3 regions of the Planococcus maritimus genome follow, and region 2 is predicted to be linked to each of the others. Evidence: predicted binding sites of a transcription regulator. Region 2 holds the regulator's gene; each other region holds the start of a gene.
What was found. Region 2 encodes CtsR, which represses protease genes until heat stress. Its sites were predicted from a motif close to ATGGTCAATAAAGGTCAAACA; they were not measured.
Positions count from the first base shown of each region.

Region 1: the regulator CtsR is predicted to act here: its motif matches at 1,240-1,260, upstream of clpP (ATP-dependent Clp endopeptidase proteolytic subunit ClpP).
Region 3: the regulator CtsR is predicted to act here: its motif matches at 1,497-1,517, upstream of BBI11_RS10880 (ATP-dependent Clp protease ATP-binding subunit).

Region 1 covers NZ_CP016538.2:1,116,105-1,119,380, reverse strand. Annotated here, with positions in the region: gene BBI11_RS05595 (TPM domain-containing protein) at 1-363, opposite strand, end outside; gene BBI11_RS05590 (LemA family protein) at 360-938, opposite strand; tRNA gene BBI11_RS05585 (tRNA-Arg) at 1,096-1,167, opposite strand; gene clpP (ATP-dependent Clp endopeptidase proteolytic subunit ClpP) at 1,333-1,944, shown strand; gene BBI11_RS05575 (HPr family phosphocarrier protein) at 2,003-2,260, opposite strand; gene whiA (DNA-binding protein WhiA) at 2,318-3,268, opposite strand.
Region 2 covers NZ_CP016538.2:95,403-98,678, reverse strand. Annotated here, with positions in the region: gene BBI11_RS00485 (protein-arginine kinase McsB) at 1-998, opposite strand, end outside; gene BBI11_RS00480 (UvrB/UvrC motif-containing protein) at 988-1,521, opposite strand; gene BBI11_RS00475 (CtsR family transcriptional regulator) at 1,518-2,003, opposite strand; gene BBI11_RS00470 (hypothetical protein) at 2,143-2,388, opposite strand; rRNA gene rrf (5S ribosomal RNA) at 2,503-2,618, opposite strand; rRNA gene BBI11_RS00460 (23S ribosomal RNA) at 2,684-3,276, opposite strand, start outside.
Region 3 covers NZ_CP016538.2:2,163,265-2,166,540, reverse strand. Annotated here, with positions in the region: gene BBI11_RS10895 (Cof-type HAD-IIB family hydrolase) at 1-123, opposite strand, end outside; gene BBI11_RS10890 (alpha/beta fold hydrolase) at 259-1,026, shown strand; gene BBI11_RS10885 (metal-sulfur cluster assembly factor) at 1,095-1,403, shown strand; gene BBI11_RS10880 (ATP-dependent Clp protease ATP-binding subunit) at 1,541-3,276, shown strand, end outside.

The DNA.
Region 1 (3,276 bases), 1.0 Mb from region 2:
AAGTGCCCCTTCAAGGCCGTAGCCGATTTCAATGTATATCTCGCGGTCCGTCATGGACAAGACAACCAACACGCCGTTATTCTCTTCCGCTGAACCCACACCGTAATGACGCAACGCTTCATTGGCATAGCTTTCAATCGGCTCACCGTCCAAGGAATCGATCACCATAACGGCAATCTGAGCGGTAGTAGCATCCTCCAAGCCGGCTCCCAGATTCTTGATTTCAGTTTCTTGTTCCTCGCTCAGAACGCCGGCCATATCCTGGATGTAAATATCATCCGTCAACTCCGGAAATTCTGCCGCTTGTACCATAGCGGGAATCAGCAATAGCAGTATTAACAGAGTAAAAATTTTGCGGGTCATTCTTCGTCAGTCCCAAAGTCCACATCCGGTGCATCTTCCGCTCCAGCGTCTGCTTCGAAATACTCTTTCTCATCAAAGCCGAACATGCCCGCTACCATATTGCCAGGGAAACTACGGACTTTGCGATTGAATTCTGTTACCGCACCGTTGTAATCCTGGCGGGCGACGGCGATGCGATTTTCAGTTCCAGCCAGTTCATCGGACAATTGCTGGAAATTTTCGCTCGATCGAACTTCCGGATAGTTCTCAACGACGACGAGCAAGCGGCTGAGTGCTCCGCTCAATTCAGCGTCTGCTGCTGCCTGTTCTTCAACCGACCCAGCACCCGCCATGCTTGAGCGAGCTTCTGTTACACTATCGATAACTTCTTGTTCTTGATCGGCAAAACCTTTTACGGTCTCGACTAAGTTTGGAATCAAGTCTAACCTGCGCTGAAGCTGGCTATCTAGTTGAGCGTAAGATTCATTGACATCCTCTTCCAATTGAACGAAATTATTGTAGCTAGAACCGAATACGACTGCAGCAATGACAATAAGCCCTACTACCAATAGCAACGGTATAAGTATTTTTTTCATTTTCCAATCCCCTTTTCTTTTACAATAATATTTTCTGTCTTCCCTGACCAAGCTTGACTTGAAACCCGCTCTACCGGATTCTACGTTTCAAACGCCGAAAAGATTCAACAAAAAAACCGCACAGTCTTTGTTAGACTGTGCGGTTTTATCATTTTTACACCCTCGGAGGGAATCGAACCCCCATCTCAAGAACCGGAATCTTACGTGTTATCCTTTACACTACGAGGGCAAATATTGTTGACGACTTTTCTATTATACAAAAGCTTTCCTGTTATTTCAAGCGCCGATTTTCAATTCGTTAGATTTGACCTTCATTGACCAAGATGTGTATGATGAATGTACGGCTGAACAGTGTTCAGCAACACTTACATTTACCTGAAGGAGGAAATGATCCATGAATTTAATCCCTACAGTAATCGAACAAACAAGCAGAGGCGAACGCGCATACGATATCTATTCTCGTCTTTTGAAAGACCGTGTCATCATGCTCGGCAGCGGAATCGACGACAATGTCGCCAACTCCATCGTCGCACAATTGCTATTCCTTGAAGCTGAAGATCCAGAAAAGGATATTTCCATCTACATCAACAGCCCAGGCGGAAGCATCACGGCCGGTATGGCGATTTATGATGTGATGCAATTCATCAAACCTGATGTCCAAACCGTGTGCATCGGCATGGCTGCATCCATGGGAGCATTCCTCTTGGCAGCTGGTACAAAAGGCAAACGCTACGCATTGCCAAATGCTGAAGTCATGATCCACCAGCCACTTGGCGGAGCTCAAGGGCAAGCAACGGAAATTGAAATCGCAGCAAAACGCATCTTGTTCTTGCGCGAAAAACTCAACCAGATTCTATCTGAACGGACTGGCCAGTCTCTAGAAGTCATTTCGCGCGATACAGACCGCGATAACTTCATGACAGCAGAACGTGCACTGGAATATGGCTTAATCGACCAAATCATCACGCGCAATAAATTGCCTGAAAATCACGAAAAAGAAGAGTAAGTTCAAAAAAGCTGACCTCCATGCATGGGCATGGAGGTCAGCTTTTTTTTTACGTTTTTTAAGCTTCCGTATCGATCAATTGGGCCAGCGCGCCAACTGCTGCCTCTTCGTCTGCACCATCGGCTGAAATCGTGACGTTCGTGCCTTTGCTGACAGCGAGACTCATGATTCCCATGATGCTTTTAGCGTTTACTTTCTTATTGCCTTTTTCCAAATAAACATCCGAACTGTAGCGGTTGGCTTCTTGTACGAATAACGCCGCTTGCCTCGCTTGTAATCCTGATTTCAATTGCACTTCTACTTGTTTTTCTACCATGTATATCCTCCTCCGAAAACTCGACTCTCACGCAATCTATAGGAAAGAGCAACCTTGTTACCGGCTGATCGTTTCGCCTTTTCTCAATGACTCGGCAATCTCATCGATTTTCCGGAGCCTGTGGTTAACACCTGACTTACTAACTTTCCCTGTCGATACCATCTCACCCAGCTCTTTCAATGTGACGTCCTGATATTCCACCCGCAAGCGGGCGATTTCTTTCAGGCGGTCGGGCAACTGGTCGATTCCAATCACTTGATCGATAAAACGGATATTTTCGATTTGCCGGAGAGCTGCATCAATTGTTTTATTCAAATTAGCCGTTTCGCAATTGACCAAACGATTGACGCTATTGCGCATATCGCGGAGGATCCGGACATCTTCGAATTTCAACAATGCTGAATGGGCACCTGTCAGGCTAAGGAAATCAGAAATTTTCTCTGCTTCTTTTAGATAGGTAACAAAGCCTTTTTTCCGTTCGATCATTTTTCCGTTCAATTGGAAATGGTTCATCAGGATGACCAACGCTTCCGCATGGTCTTTGTAGGAAGAGTAAACCTCCAAATGGTAAGAGGAGGTTTCGGGATTATTCACCGATCCTCCAGCCAAAAAGGCACCGCGCAAATAAGAGCGCTTGCAGCAAGTAGTGGAAATCAGTTCGGGAGATATGTCTTGTTGAAACTGAAAACCTTCCGACAAGATCAGTAAATCCTCGAGTACTAGTTTCGCGCCATCACGCAAGCGGCAAATATAAACATTATTCTTTTTCAGCCTCATCTTCTTGCGGACCAATAATTCCACCGGGTACGCTTTGTAAAAGCGTTTAAGCAATGTATAGATTCTTCTCGCAATGGCTGCGTTTTCTGTTTGGATATCCAGGCTCAGCTGGCGGTTCGAAAAGGACAAGGTACCGTTCATGCGAATCATCGCCGACAGCTCTGCTTTTCCGCAACAATCATCCACTTCAATTTGTGTCATTTCTTTTTTTGTTTCTGATGCAAAAGACAATTACGCCC
Region 2 (3,276 bases):
AATGGACGCCCTGCATACTGCTGTAAAAAGGCAGGCTGCATAAAGACCATCAGTTCATTTAATATGGACATATCAACGTTTGTAATCAGATCAAGGTCAATGCCAAGCCTGACATCCGATAAACAAGTGGCTGCCTCTTCTGTATTTAACAGCCGGGCATGGGTCAACACACCTAACGACCGATAAACCCTATCTTCCAAAAGCAGCGAAGAATTCGCATTTAACGCTTCTCTTGCTCTTCTTTCCTGTTCGATAATCTGCTCGGTCATGTTTTGCAAATCCTGCAAAATCTCATACTCAGATTTCCCTAGCGTTACTTGATTAGAAATCTGGTATATATTTCCAAGCGCTTCACTTCCCTCTCCATAAATCCCTCTTACAACCATCCCCAGACGGGATATAGCCGGGATGATCCGATTGATTTGATGGGACATGGTTAAGGCGGGCAAGTGAAGCATAACAGAAGCGCGCATGCCTGTACCTGTATTGGTCGGACAACTGGTCAAATAACCAAATTTTTCATGAAAAGCATAAGAAAGGTGTTCTTCTAAAAGTGAATCCATTTTATTCGCTATATCGTATGCTTCCTGTAGATGAAAACCCGATTGCAAACTTTGGATTCGCATATGATCCTCTTCATTAATCATGACGCTGAGCTCTTCTTCATCTGATAATAATACTGCACTGGAATGCTGGCTATTCGCTAAATATGGGCTGATTAAATGCTTTTCCACCAATACTTCACGCTGCAGCTCATTTAACTCTTCGACACTGATGTGGGTAAAATCATATCCGCATTCTTTTCCTTTATCTAATAGGACTGAAGAAATGGCTTTATCGACTTTCAACGCTTCATCTTCAGAAAATGCATATGGAAATTTAAACTCTTCTAAATTTCGCGCAAGACGGATTCTCGTACTCATGGCTATATCAACATGCTCACCATTATTAGCCATCCAACTGCTTGCACGAGGTTGAAGGAAACGGTCAATCGCCAATGTTCCCACCTCCTTCAAGCTTTTCATTCAGAAGCTTCACTTGATCGCGTAGCCTTGCAGCTTCTTCAAAATCCTCTTCTTGAATCGCAGCCTGCATTTGCTTTCTCAATTCTTCAATTTCTTTTTTAATTTTCAATGTCGTTCCATACGAAGCAGGAATCTTGCCTGTATGTTCTGTATTTCCATTTTGCACGCGTTTCAAAATCTCAGTTAACTGGGGCGAAAAGGTGCTGTAACACTCTGCACAGCCGAATTTACCAAGACTCAAGAATTTTTGGAAAGTAAATCCACATCTTGGACAAGTCAAAGCATCTCTTCGCACAGGACTCACAGCAGATTTCTGTTTTGGAAACCAATTAGCTAATAAGTTATGAATCGCCATCGGATCCTGGTCAAAAGAAAAGTTGATATTATGATTTTCCGCTGCACAGACATGGCAGAAGTGTTTTTCAATTAAATGGCCCTGCTGATTTTCTTTCACGATGACTGTAGCTGGCCGTTCTCCACATTGCTCACAAATCACTTGATCACTCCTTGCCCGTTCGACTCATACTGAATAGTAAACAGCATCGCCACTAAAATTCGTGCTCGTACTTCATCTCGTACAGGAAGAGGCAGTCCCAGAGTAGAACGATCAACGGCACTCAAAATCAATTTAGCTTCACGTTTAGATATGACTTCTTCACCCAAAAGCCTCCACACAATATCTTCAGCCATCGTTTGTGAAGCACCAGCTTCAAGACGACTAATAATTTGAGCAATTAAATCTGACTTTTTATGAAGACGTACTTTCCGGATACGAATATATCCGCCCCCACCACGCTTGCTTTCAACTAAGTACCCACGATCTGAGGTAAATCTAGTATTGATCACATAATTAATCTGAGATGGAACACATTGAAATTTTTCAGCTACCTCACTTCGTTTAATTTCAATATGATCCTTACCGCTTATTTCTATAATCTCTTTTAAATAACCTTCAATTATGTCTGAAATATTCCGCATCGCTTTCACCTCTTTAACGTGTAAATGCGCTAATAATTGACTTTGACTATATTTGACTTAATTATACATAAGCATTTTGCGGATATCAAATACTTAGTTTGAGATAGAAAAAGTCTCGGGCTGATTATCCCGAGACTTTTTATTCTTGGTCCAACATTCGTTTCATGAAGTCTTTCGTATGACTGGATAGAGAATGGGTTTTTTCTTCAATATACTTAGTTCTCCAACGCGCCCCCTCTTGCCATACCTCTACTACATCCCCCTCATTTACGTTATGAGTGAAATATTCGATGGGGTAAGTATATTGTTCAGCAGAACCTTTTAATGAGACTAATAATGCCGTTCTTTTATCGACTTTTTTCACCTCGTAAAAACCAGCTTTCATAAGTCTTCACCTCATTTCTTTTTTCCCTTTATTTGATATTTTCAACCCTTTTTTGAATTGTAAAATAAAAAAAGGCCGTTACCAGGTTTTCCGGTAACGGCCTTTCTATTAGATGCCCAGCGACGTCCTACTCTCACAGGGGGAAACCCCCAACTACCATCGGCGCAAAAGAGCTTAACTTCCGTGTTCGGGATGGGAACGGGTGTGGCCTCTTTGCCATCATCACTGGACTTTTGAGCTTGTTCGCTCAAAACTGGATAAATCGACATTGGATTACGGAAACGCATTTCAGTTATTGGTTAAGTCCTCGATCGATTAGTATTCGTCAGCTGCACGTGTCGCCACGCTTCCACCCCGAACCTATCTACCTCATCGTCTCTGAGGGATCTTACTTGCTTGCGCAATGGGAAATCTCATCTTGAGGGGGGCTTCGTGCTTAGATGCTTTCAGCACTTATCCCGGCCACACATAGCTACCCAGCGATGCTCTTGGCAGAACAACTGGTACACCAGCGGTGTGTCCATCCCGGTCCTCTCGTACTAAGGACAGCTCCTCTCAAATTTCCTGCGCCCGCGACGGATAGGGACCGAACTGTCTCACGACGTTCTGAACCCAGCTCGCGTACCGCTTTAATGGGCGAACAGCCCAACCCTTGGGACCGACTACAGCCCCAGGATGCGATGAGCCGACATCGAGGTGCCAAACCTCCCCGTCGATGTGGACTCTTGGGGGAGATAAGCCTGTTATCCCCGGGGTAGCTTTTATCCGTTGAGCGATGGCCCTTCCATGCGGAACCACCGGATCACTAAGTCCGTCTTTCGACCCTGCTCGACCTGTCCGTCTCGCAGTCAAGCTCCCTTGTGCCTTTACACTCTGCGAATGATTTCC
Region 3 (3,276 bases), 1.2 Mb from region 2:
GATCATGACTTGGTGGCCATCGTTTCGTGCTTGGTTCAAAATTGCTTTAGTTTTCGGTGAAATGACTTTTTGGTCGGTCAATAACGTACCGTCCAAGTCAAGTACGATTAAATGCTGTTTCATATAAAAATCCGGCTCCCTTCTATCTCTCTTCAGTTTAGCGATAATAGAGGCTATCCGTCAAAAAAAGCCGACGACGATGCCTGAATTTGCGGGAACAAAGAATAATTGCTAGGATTTAGGTGAGGAGTGAAGCATATGAAAGTAACAAATGAACTATGGGGAAATATCCCGATCTTACATATAACACCTGATGGACATGATGAAGGGCCGTTGCCAACGGTCATTTTTTTGCATGGCCATACGAGTGCGAAAGAACATAATCTACATTATGCATGGCAATGGGCACGGCAAGGGGTACGTGTCATTCTGCCGGATGCCTTGCTTCACGGGGAGCGGGATCAATCGCTCGATGAAGTTGAGATTAGCTTGCGCTTTTGGGAAATTGTTTTAACTTCAATTGAAGAGCTTGGATTTATACACGCAGAATTGCATAAGCGTCAATTGATAGCAGGAGAGCCAGCTGTCGGAGGTACATCGATGGGTGGAATCACGACACTCGGTGCTTTGACCGCCCATCCGTGGATTAAAGCAGCAGCCGTCATGATGGGGTCCGGAAACTATGTGGAGCTGGCGAAAGCGCAAATGAGGCAGTATGAATCGCGCGGTTTCGATTTGCCATTGACTGATAAAGAACGGGAAGGCATGCTTCAGGCTTTGTCACGCTTTGACATTAGCTTGAATCGTCAAGCCTTTGGCGGACGCCCGGTCTTTTTCTGGCATGGTGTGAAAGACCCGACCGTTCCGTTTGAACCGACCAACCGACTTTTCCATGCGTTGCAGCAAGATTATGCTGCATATCCTGAACGCTTGTCGCTCATGAAAGAAACAGAGGCAGCGCACGCAGTCAGCCGAAAAGGGATGCTCGCTGCGACTTCGTGGGTCACCGCACGATTAACGGAATAAGCAAGTCGATTTCAATTCGCCAGGATGTTTGGTAAGATAAGCATTAACAGGAAAAGGAGGGATTCCAAATGGATCAAGAAACAAAAGATTATCTATTAGGTGCACTCGAAAATGTCATCGACCCAGAATTGGGTGTTGATATCGTCAATTTGGGCCTTGTATATGATGTGGAATTATCCGAAGACGGTTTTTGCGTGGTCACTATGACACTCACTTCAATGGGATGTCCAATGGGGCCGCAAATCGTCCAGATGGTCAAAACATCCTTATATGAATTGCCGGAGGTTGAAGAAGTCGATGTAAAAATCGTCTGGCAGCCTGTCTGGAGCAAAGATCATATGTCGCGCTATGCTAAAATGGCGCTCGGCGTTCGATAATAGAACCGTAAAAAGCCGCAGGGAGGAGACTCCTTGCGGCTTTTTTGATGAGCGTTTTCGTTGCAAAAGGGGGCGGGCGGACATATAATCTAATTAGTCAAAGATAGTCAAACTAATTTTGAAGGAGCGTGATTCGATTGGTTCAATTCCAAAATCCAAACGATCAGCAGAAATCGCCATTGGAACAATTCGGCCGCAACCTGGTCGAACAAGCACAGTCCGGAAAAATGGATCCAGTCATCGGCCGCGACCAAGAAATCCGCAATGTTATCCGGATTCTTTCTAGAAAAACAAAAAACAATCCGGTACTGATCGGTGAACCTGGCGTCGGCAAGACAGCAATTGTTGAAGGGCTGGCACAGCGCATCGTCCGAAACGATGTGCCGGAAGGGTTAAAGAACCGTGTCATTTACGAACTTGATATGAGTGCGTTGATAGCAGGTGCCAAATACCGCGGGGAGTTTGAAGAGCGGCTGAAAAGCGTCTTAAAGCAAGTAAAAGACAGCGAAGGGCAAATCATCCTCTTTATCGATGAAATCCATACGATCGTCGGCGCCGGGAAAACAGAAGGCGCAATGGACGCCGGCAATATGCTCAAACCGATGCTTGCGCGCGGCGAGCTGTATTGCATCGGGGCTACGACATTGGATGAATACCGTATGCATATCGAAAAAGATGCAGCGCTCGAGCGGCGTTTTCAGCAAGTGATGGTGCGTGAGCCTTCTGTTGAAGATGCGATCTCCATCCTGCGGGGCTTGAAAGAACGCTTTGAACTCCACCACGGGGTTCGCATTCATGACCGGGCGATCGTGGCAGCGGCTACAATGTCGGACCGCTATATTACCGAACGTTTCCTGCCAGATAAGGCAATCGACTTGATCGATGAAGCATGTGCCATGATTCGCACGGAAATCGATTCCATGCCACAGGAACTTGATGAAGTGACACGGCGCCTCATGCAGCTCGAAATTGAAGAGCAGGCACTTCGCAAAGAAAAAGACGAAGCGAGCAAGAGTCGCCTCGCCGGACTGCGAGAAGAAATCAAAGAGTTGAAAGCGTCCTCTGAAGGCATGCAGCAGCAATGGAATGAAGAAAAACAATCGCTTCAGAAGGTTCAGCAAAAACGGGAACAACTGGATCAGTATCGCCGTCAGTTGGAAGATGCGGAAAACAAATACGATTTGAATACTGCGGCAATGCTGCGCCACGGGAAGATTCCAGAGCTTGAAAAAGAATTGAGCGCAATGGAAGTGGAACTTGCAGGTGACGGAGGAGAACGCTTGCTTCGCGAGGAAGTGGCAGAAGAAGAAATTGCTGGCATCGTCGCCCGTTGGACGGGGATTCCGGTGACCAAGTTGGTCGAAGGCGAACGCGAAAAACTCTTGCGACTTGGAGACACGCTGAAAGAGCGCGTCATTGGGCAGGACAGAGCTGTCGAACTCGTGACAGAAGCGGTTTGGCGCGCACGTGCCGGCATTAAAGATGAACAAAAGCCGATTGGCTCGTTCATTTTCCTTGGACCGACTGGTGTCGGGAAAACGGAGCTCGCGAAGTCGCTCGCTGCGAATTTATTCGATTCGGAAGATCATTTTATCCGTATCGACATGTCCGAGTATATGGAAAAGCATAGCGTGTCGCGTCTTGTCGGTGCCCCTCCTGGATATATTGGCTACGAGGAAGGCGGCCAATTGACCGAAGCGGTTCGCCGTAATCCGTATTCAGTCGTGTTGCTGGATGAAATCGAAAAAGCCCATCCGGATGTCGCGAATATCTTATTGCAAATTTTGGATGATGGGCGCATCACTGACAGCCAAGGGCGGCTCGTGAACTTTTCCAATACCGTCGTCATCATGACTTCGAATATCGGTTCCCA